2 regions of the Jeotgalibacillus malaysiensis genome follow, and region 1 is predicted to be linked to the other one. Evidence: a T-box and tRNA genes for the amino acid it is inferred to sense, from the RefSeq annotation. Region 1 holds a T-box; the other holds one or more tRNA genes.
What was found. The T-box of region 1 lies ahead of ileS (isoleucine--tRNA ligase). A T-box ahead of a tRNA ligase gene usually reads a tRNA of that ligase, here a tRNA-Ile.
Positions count from the first base shown of each region.

Region 2: it has a tRNA-Ile gene. The T-box ahead of ileS (isoleucine--tRNA ligase) is inferred to sense a tRNA for this amino acid. The anticodon was not compared.

Region 1 is NZ_CP085252.1:1,555,388-1,559,780, forward strand. Features, by position in the region: gene LG330_RS08460 (RNA-binding protein) at 1-740, shown strand, start outside; gene LG330_RS08465 (DivIVA domain-containing protein) at 826-1,335, shown strand; T-box leader at 1,410-1,636, shown strand; gene ileS (isoleucine--tRNA ligase) at 1,885-4,393, shown strand, end outside.
Region 2 is NZ_CP085252.1:2,430,508-2,434,900, reverse strand. Features, by position in the region: rRNA gene LG330_RS13085 (23S ribosomal RNA) at 1-446, shown strand, start outside; rRNA gene rrf (5S ribosomal RNA) at 633-748, shown strand; tRNA gene LG330_RS13075 (tRNA-Val) at 767-842, shown strand; tRNA gene LG330_RS13070 (tRNA-Thr) at 847-922, shown strand; tRNA gene LG330_RS13065 (tRNA-Lys) at 931-1,006, shown strand; tRNA gene LG330_RS13060 (tRNA-Leu) at 1,019-1,103, shown strand; tRNA gene LG330_RS13055 (tRNA-Gly) at 1,120-1,191, shown strand; tRNA gene LG330_RS13050 (tRNA-Arg) at 1,203-1,279, shown strand; tRNA gene LG330_RS13045 (tRNA-Pro) at 1,309-1,385, shown strand; tRNA gene LG330_RS13040 (tRNA-Ala) at 1,403-1,478, shown strand; tRNA gene LG330_RS13035 (tRNA-Met) at 1,510-1,586, shown strand; tRNA gene LG330_RS13030 (tRNA-Ile) at 1,597-1,673, shown strand; tRNA gene LG330_RS13025 (tRNA-Ser) at 1,689-1,781, shown strand; tRNA gene LG330_RS13020 (tRNA-Met) at 1,802-1,875, shown strand; tRNA gene LG330_RS13015 (tRNA-Asp) at 1,882-1,957, shown strand; tRNA gene LG330_RS13010 (tRNA-Phe) at 1,964-2,036, shown strand; tRNA gene LG330_RS13005 (tRNA-His) at 2,053-2,128, shown strand; tRNA gene LG330_RS13000 (tRNA-Gly) at 2,138-2,211, shown strand; tRNA gene LG330_RS12995 (tRNA-Ile) at 2,220-2,296, shown strand; tRNA gene LG330_RS12990 (tRNA-Asn) at 2,304-2,378, shown strand; tRNA gene LG330_RS12985 (tRNA-Ser) at 2,386-2,476, shown strand; tRNA gene LG330_RS12980 (tRNA-Glu) at 2,483-2,554, shown strand; gene LG330_RS12975 (TraR/DksA C4-type zinc finger protein) at 2,802-3,401, opposite strand; gene LG330_RS12970 (1,4-dihydroxy-2-naphthoate polyprenyltransferase) at 3,529-4,393, opposite strand, start outside.

The DNA.
Region 1 (4,393 bases):
GATTTATAGATCAGGTAATGGACTGGAAGCAGGATGTTGAAATCAAATATGCCCCGAGGCTCACGGCTTTTCTCGATCCGCGCCAGCAGCATATTATGCAGGCAATTATCGGATCAGCAGGTGACATAAAAGTGGCTTTTGAAGGTGGATCAGAAGAGGGCGAAAGGAAAAGAGGGCTCATCTACCCCGATTATCTGTCTCCCGAAAGAAATGACTTTGAGCTAGTACTGCTCGATATCGGATTTCCATCCAAGTTTGTTCAGCTTTCACACGGTGATATTTTAGGATCACTCATGGGACTTGGAATCAAGCGGGAAGCACTTGGAGATATTCTGACTTCAAGGGATCGTATTCAGCTTGTAACTACGAAAGACATGAAGGATTTTCTCCTCATGAACCTGGTTCAGGCAGGGAAAGCGAAAGTCAATGTAACAGAAGAGAAATGGGAAAACAGGATCCTGCCGGAGAACAAATGGACAGAGAAAAATGTACTTGTCTCTTCAATGAGGCTTGATACAGTGCTTGCCGGAGCGGTGAATATCTCAAGACAAAAGGCACAGCTGCTGATTCAGGGAGGTAAGGTGAAAGTAAACTTCAGACAGGAAGAAAAAATATCTTTTGAGCTTGATCAGGGTGATATGATCTCTGTCAGAGGCTATGGCAGAATGCGTGTTGGTGAGCGCAGCGGAGTGACAAAGAAAGATAAAATCAGACTGAATTTTTATTTTCTGCAATCTTAGTGAAGGAATTAGAAGGATTTTTACACAAAACGTCGAATCATCAGTATAATGGAGTATAGATTAAAAAGACACGGAGGTGCACATTATGCCACTATCGCCACTCGATATACATAATAAAGATTTCAGCCGCGGATTCAGAGGCTACGATGAAGATGAAGTGAATGAATTTCTTGATCACGTGATGAGAGATTATGAACTTGTCCTGCGTGAAAAGAAAGAGCTTGAAGAAAAGCTGAATAATCATACTGAACGACTCGGTCATTTTACAACAATTGAAGAAACGCTAAATAAATCAATTGTCGTCGCCCAGGAAGCAGCAGAAGAAGTAAAGCGCAGTGCATCAAAAGAAGCAAAGCTTATTGTAAAAGAAGCGGAAAAGAATGCAGACCGTATTGTGAATGAATCATTAACGAAAGCACGTAAAATTGCGCTTGAAATTGAAGACCTGAAAAAACAGTCCAAGGTTTTCCGTACACGATTCAAAATGCTGATTGAAGCTCAGCTGGACCTGATCAGTCATGATGACTGGGATGAACTGATGGAATATGACCTTGATACAGAAGAGCTAAAAAGCCTGACACCTGAGCACGAATAAGAAATATTGACGTATCATACTTATGTTACTATAATTAAACTGTTAAATTGTAATTCAATCTGCACTTATATATTGAACCAACTTTGAAGGGAACAGTACACTGACTTAAATACCGGCGATAGCGATTCGGGGATGGTGAAAGCCCGAAACGGAATGTCAGAGGAAAATCATCCCTGAGTTTTCAGACTGAACGAAGTAAGTCTGAACGTGTGACAGCGTTAACCGTTACTTAAGTGGAAAAAGTCTGATCTTTTTCTATAAGGGTGGTACCGCGTGAAGCACAAGCTCTCTCGTCCCTTTACCAGGGATGGGGGAGCTTTTTTGATTTTTAGTTATGTTAAAGGCTATTGAGGTACCTGCACAGCTGTTGATTGAAGGGGAAGGGGGCGACTCCTGCTTAAAAAACGATCATGAAAGACCCCGGAAGGCAGTGGTTTTCTGCCTGAAGAGGCTAGAGCGTTCGTCCGCGGAAAGCGTCCCCCCTGAAACGGAAATCAACTGCCAGCTTTAACAAGGCCTTATTTTTTATGAACACAGGAGGAGAAAAAGATGGAATACAAAAATACTTTATTAATGCCAAAGACGGCATTTCCAATGCGTGGCAACTTGCCAAACCGCGAACCTGAAATGCAGGAAAAGTGGGCAGAAATGGATATCTATAAAAAAGTACAGGAAAGAACAGCCGGAAGACCTTTATTTGTTCTTCACGACGGTCCTCCATATGCAAACGGAGACCTTCACATGGGTCATGCGCTGAACAAAGTACTGAAAGACTTCATTGTCCGCTACAAATCAATGAGTGGATTCCAGGCGCCATACGTTCCGGGCTGGGATACTCATGGTCTTCCGATTGAACAGGCGCTTACAAATAAAGGTGTAAAGCGTAAAGAGATGACCGTCGCTGAATTCCGTGAAAAGTGTGCTGAGTATGCGCTGCAGCAGATCGATAATCAGCGCACGCAATTCAAGCGTATCGGGGTACGCGGTGACTGGGATAATCCTTACATCACACTAAATCCTGAATATGAAGCGGAACAAATCCGTGTATTCGGTGAAATGGCGAAAAAAGGTTATATTTATAAAGGCAAAAAGCCTGTTTACTGGTCTCCTTCAAGTGAATCTGCACTTGCTGAGGCAGAAATCGAGTATCAGGATAAGCGTTCACCATCTATTTATGTATCTTTTGATGTAAAAGATGGCAAAGGTAAGCTGGATCAGGATGCTGCATTTGTGATCTGGACAACAACACCATGGACAATTCCTGCAAACCTTGCAATTGCTCTGCATCCGGAACTTGAATACGTTGTTGCTGACACTGGCAGCAAAAAATTCGTTGTTGCTAAAGAGCTGCTTGAAAGCGTTCAGGAAACAATGGGCTGGGACAAAGCTGATATCACTGCGACTTATAAAGGGTCAGAGCTTGAGCATGTAACAGCTGTACATCCTTTATATGACCGTGAATCACTTGTTGTACTCGGAGAACATGTAACAACTGATGCGGGAACCGGTTGTGTTCATACAGCACCAGGACACGGTGAAGATGACTTTATCGTCGGAAAACAATATGGACTTGATGTGCTTTGCCCGGTTGATGACCGCGGTGTGTTCACTGATGAAGCACCTGGATTTGAAGGGTTGTTCTATGATAAAGCCAATAAGCCGATCACTGAAAAACTTGAAGAAGCAGGTGCTTTATTAAAGCTTGAGTTCTTCACGCACAGCTATCCACATGACTGGAGAACGAAAAAGCCGATTATCTTCCGTGCAACGGCACAGTGGTTTGCTTCAATCGACAAATTCAGAGAAGAGCTTATGCAGGCAGTACAGGATACAAAGTGGGTCCCGGCATGGGGTGAAACTAGACTATTCAATATGGTACGTGACCGCGGCGACTGGTGTATTTCAAGACAGCGTGCATGGGGTGTGCCAATCCCTGTATTCTACGCTGAAAATGGGGATGCGATCATCACGGAAGAAACGATTGATCATGTTTCAAATCTTTTCGCGGAACACGGGTCAAATATCTGGTTTGAGCGGGAGGCAAAAGATCTTCTTCCGGACGGCTATGCGCATGAAGGCAGTCCGAATGGCCGTTTCACGAAGGAACAGGATATTATGGACGTCTGGTTCGACAGCGGCTCATCCCATCAATCTGTGCTGAAAGTTCGCGATGAGCTGCAGCGTCCAGCTGACCTGTATCTTGAAGGAAGTGACCAGTATCGAGGCTGGTTTAACTCATCACTGACAACAGGTGTTGCCGTAACAGGTAAAGCACCATACAAAGGCGTATTGAGCCACGGATTTGCACTTGATGGAAATGGCCGTAAGATGAGTAAATCTCTTGGTAACGTTGTTTTGCCTTCTAAGGTGATGAATCAGCTTGGAGCAGATATTCTCCGCCTGTGGGTTGCTTCAGTGGATTACCAGGCAGATGTCCGTGTATCTGATCCGATTTTAAAACAGGTTGCTGAAGTTTACCGTAAGATGCGTAATACACTTCGTTTCCTATTAGCGAATCTGGCTGATTTTGACCCGTCAAAAGATGCTGTATCGTTTGATGACTTAAGAGAAGTTGACCAGTTTATGATGGTGAGATTGAATCAGGTAGTAAAATCAGTGACAAATGCATATGAAAATTATGAATTTGCATCGATCTACCATACAATTAATAATTTCTGTACGACAGATTTGAGTTCGTTCTACCTCGATTTTGCAAAAGACATTTTGTATATCGAAGCTGAAGGCCATCAGGATCGCCGTGCTATGCAGACAGTTATGTATGAGTCACTTGTGTCATTGGTTAAGCTGTTATCTCCAATTCTTTCTCACACTGCTGATGAAGTATGGACGTTCATCCCTGGTGTCGAAGAAGAAAGTGTACAGCTGACTGATATGCCTGAGACAAAAACGTATGACAAGGAAAAAGCACTGCTTGAAAAGTGGAATGCGTTCCTTGATATAAGAGATGATGTATTAAAAGCGCTTGAGGAAGCAAGAAGCAGTAAGCTGATTGGTAAGTCTCTTGCAGCGAAAGTAACACTTTATGCGGATGAAAAGA
Region 2 (4,393 bases), 880 kb from region 1:
CAGGCTTATCTCCCCCAAGAGTCCACATCGACGGGGAGGTTTGGCACCTCGATGTCGGCTCATCGCATCCTGGGGCTGTAGTCGGTCCCAAGGGTTGGGCTGTTCGCCCATTAAAGCGGTACGCGAGCTGGGTTCAGAACGTCGTGAGACAGTTCGGTCCCTATCCGTCGTGGGCGCAGGAAATTTGAGAGGAGCTGTCCTTAGTACGAGAGGACCGGGATGGACGCACCGCTGGTGTACCAGTTGTCATGCCAATGGCATCGCTGGGTAGCTATGTGCGGACGGGATAAGTGCTGAAAGCATCTAAGCATGAAGCCCCCCTCAAGATGAGATTTCCCACACGCAAGTGGTAAGATCCCTGAAAGATGATCAGGTAGATAGGTTCGAGGTGGAAGCATGGTGACATGTGCAGCTGACGAATACTAATCGATCGAGGACTTAACCAATATAAGAAAGTGGAAGCGACTGGTCAGCTTTGAGAGCTGGTGGAAGCCTGAATGGATGAGACGTCAGTCTCAAACAGGCAGGGTGAAGCAGCCGAAAAGCTAGGAGCTGAAACTGGACTAGGTTGATTCTCGGGAATCCCTTACTTTGATGAACGTATCCAGTTTTGAAGGCGCGAGCCTTTATAGTCTAGTGATGACAGCGAAGAGGTCACACCCGTTCCCATGCCGAACACGGAAGTTAAGCTCTTCAGCGCCGATGGTAGTTGGGGGTTTCCCCCTGTGAGAGTAGGACGTCGCTAGGCGGTATTACATAATACCGTGGAGAATTAGCTCAGCTGGGAGAGCATCTGCCTTACAAGCAGAGGGTCGGCGGTTCGAGCCCGTCATTCTCCACCATTATGCCGGTGTAGCTCAACTGGTAGAGCAACTGACTTGTAATCAGTAGGTTGGGGGTTCAAGTCCTCTTGCCGGCACCAGTTTTCTCGAGCCATTAGCTCAGTTGGTAGAGCATCTGACTTTTAATCAGAGGGTCGAAGGTTCGAGTCCTTCATGGCTCACCATGATTTTTTTATGCGGGTGTGGTGGAATTGGCAGACACGCTAGACTTAGGATCTAGTGCCGCAAGGCGTGGGGGTTCAAGTCCCTCCACCCGCACCATTTTAATCATTACCATGCGGGAGTAGTTCAGTGGTAGAACACCACCTTGCCAAGGTGGGGGTCGCGAGTTCGAATCTCGTCTTCCGCTTACTCTATTCAGCGCCCGTAGCTCAATTGGATAGAGCGTTTGACTACGGATCAAAAGGTTAGGGGTTCGACTCCTCTCGGGCGCGCCATAAGAATACATAGAACAATCTATAATCGACGGGGAGTAGCTCAGCTTGGTAGAGCACTTGGTTTGGGACCAAGGGGTCGCAGGTTCAAATCCTGTCTTCCCGACCATCTTTTATAATCACTATGGGGCCTTAGCTCAGCTGGGAGAGCGCCTGCCTTGCACGCAGGAGGTCAGCGGTTCGATCCCGCTAGGCTCCACCATATGTATTTTATGAAGTTACTTTATTTATTGGGCGGCGTAGCTCAGCTGGCTAGAGCGTACGGTTCATACCCGTGAGGTCGGGGGTTCGATCCCCTCTGCCGCCACCAATATAATAAAGGACCTTTAGCTCAGCTGGTTAGAGCAGACGGCTCATAACCGTCCGGTCGCAGGTTCGAGTCCTGCAAGGTCCACCATAGTCTTATTTATACGGAGGTATACCCAAGTCCGGCTGAAGGGATCGGTCTTGAAAACCGACAGGGGTGTAACAGCCCGCGGGGGTTCGAATCCCTCTACCTCCTCCATTTTTTAAATTTAATATCGTCGCGGGGTGGAGCAGTTCGGTAGCTCGTCGGGCTCATAACCCGAAGGTCGCAGGTTCAAATCCTGCCCCCGCAATTATCTGGTCCCGTGGTGTAGCGGTTAACATGCCTGCCTGTCACGCAGGAGATCGCCGGTTCGATCCCGGTCGGGACCGCCATTTTAAGGCTTTGTAGCTCAGTTGGTAGAGCAATGGACTGAAAATCCATGTGTCGGCGGTTCGATTCCGTCCAAAGCCATCTTTGTTGTTTCATGGCGATTGTGGCGAAGTGGTTAACGCACCGGATTGTGGTTCCGGCATTCGTGGGTTCGATTCCCATCAGTCGCCCCATTAGAGTATGCGGGTGTAGTTTAGTGGTAAAACCTCAGCCTTCCAAGCTGATGTCGTGAGTTCGATTCTCATCACCCGCTCCATTATATTTGGGCCTATAGCTCAGCTGGTTAGAGCGCACGCCTGATAAGCGTGAGGTCGGTGGTTCGAGTCCACTTAGGCCCACCATATTTGTTCCACAGTAGCTCAGTGGTAGAGCAATCGGCTGTTAACCGATCGGTCGTAGGTTCGAGTCCTACCTGTGGAGCCATTTTTACGGGGAAGTACTCAAGTGGCTGAAGAGGCGCCCCTGCTAAGGGTGTAGGTCGCGTAAGCGGCGCGAGGGTTCAAATCCCTCCTTCTCCGCCAGTTTTAGGCCCGTTGGTCAAGTGGTTAAGACACCGCCCTTTCACGGCGGTAACACGGGTTCGAATCCCGTACGGGTCATCAATAAAAAGCAGCACGACAATCAATTTGATTGTCGTGCTGCTTTTTATTATCCTTAAAACTGCCTTTCAATTAAATCGGGCAAATCGTGGTCATTATAGAACAGAACACATATCACAAATAAATTCCTAAATAGTTACTTCATTTGGGACCTTAATCAAAACGTTGAAAGTAAACATTCAGCTATAGCGGCAACAAGTCAAAAAAGTTCCCCTTCAAAATAAAAGAAGGAGAACAAGATTAATCTCTATTCATCATCAGGCATAATTTTACGATGCTTGCCATCAATTTCATTAGCTACATCTTCATCCTCATAATCTTCCTCATAAAGATCATCATAGGTTTTCTCACCGCCTGCCATATCTGAAGGCGTCTCAGATGTGCCGTATCTGGCAGCCTCATCAAAACTGTTTTCATAATCCCTTACACCTTCATCCTCACCACGGTAAGGATGATCAGTAGACGGACTGATCACTGACTCTTCACTTGGACGCTGATTCTGATTATGATATGTCTCAGTATGCTCAACACAAGTAAGTGCTGTTGGCATCGCCTCGAGGCGTTCAAAAGGGATATCCTCACCACTAACAGCACAAATGCCGTACGTTCCTTCATCCATAGCTTTTAATGCTGCATTAATGTCGTCAAGTTCTTTTTGCGTATGTTCTTCCAGTGCCAGATCTTTTTCACGTTCATAAAGATCTGTTGCATTGTCAGCGGGGTGATTATCGTAATTCGAGAGTTCAGTATTCTCGTATTCCTCTGTATTTTCATTTTGTTCGATGATCTGCTTTTTACGTGTATATAATTCATCTTTTAATGTATTTTGCTGCTCTTTTGTAATCATATTTATTCATCCTTCCTTCTAATCTGCTGCATATTACAGTTTATCCTTCTGACAGGAATTAAAACCTTTTAAACGTTTGTCAAAGCTCAAAAATAAAAACCCCGCCTGATATGAGCGGGGTTCTGTCTTATGAAAAGTATCCGATTAGTAAGCCGATTGATAAAAGGAATCCGAATATCGTATTGGTCTGCGCCGTTGCTTTCATTGCTGGCATCATTTGCATCGGTTTTGTTTTGCCGATAAATCCTTTTGTGGCTTTTACTGCTTTAGGGATACTCAGGAAGCTGATCAGCATCCATGGTGTGACTGCTCCCGTGATGACAAGGATGATGACAAATCCATAGGCAGTAGCAAACATTGAAGCAAGGAAATAGATGGCGTATTTACGCCCTAACAGAATCGCAATTGTTTTTCGGCCGTTTTCTTTATCGCCGTCCAGGTCGCGTATATTGTTTGCAAGAAGGATTGCTCCTACTAAGATTGATACTGGAATTGACACAAACATAGCGATTGTATTGATCATTCCGGTCTGAATGTAAAATGAGATCAGGATGATGACAAATCCCATAAAGAAGCCTGCAGCGAGTTCTCCAAATGGTGTGTATGCGATCGGTACAGGTCCGCCTGTGTAAAAGTAGGCTGCTGCCATACAGATTAATCCAATTACAGCGATCCACCATGAGCTGTTGACACAGATGTAAATACCTAACAGGAGTGCCACTCCGAACAATGTATACGCGAGGTTAATCACTGTTTTAGGTTTAACCCCGTTACGAACAATTGCCCCGCCGATTCCGACAGAGTTTTCATTATCGAGACCGCGCACGTAATCAAAGTATTCATTGATCATATTTGCTGCTGCCTGAATCAGAATGCTGGCTGTTAACATTGCCAGAAAAAGCAGCCAGTCCATTTCAGCATAATTTAATGCAAGTACTGTACCAAGCAGAACGGGTACAAAAGCTGCAGTTAGTGTATGGGGGCGTGTCAGC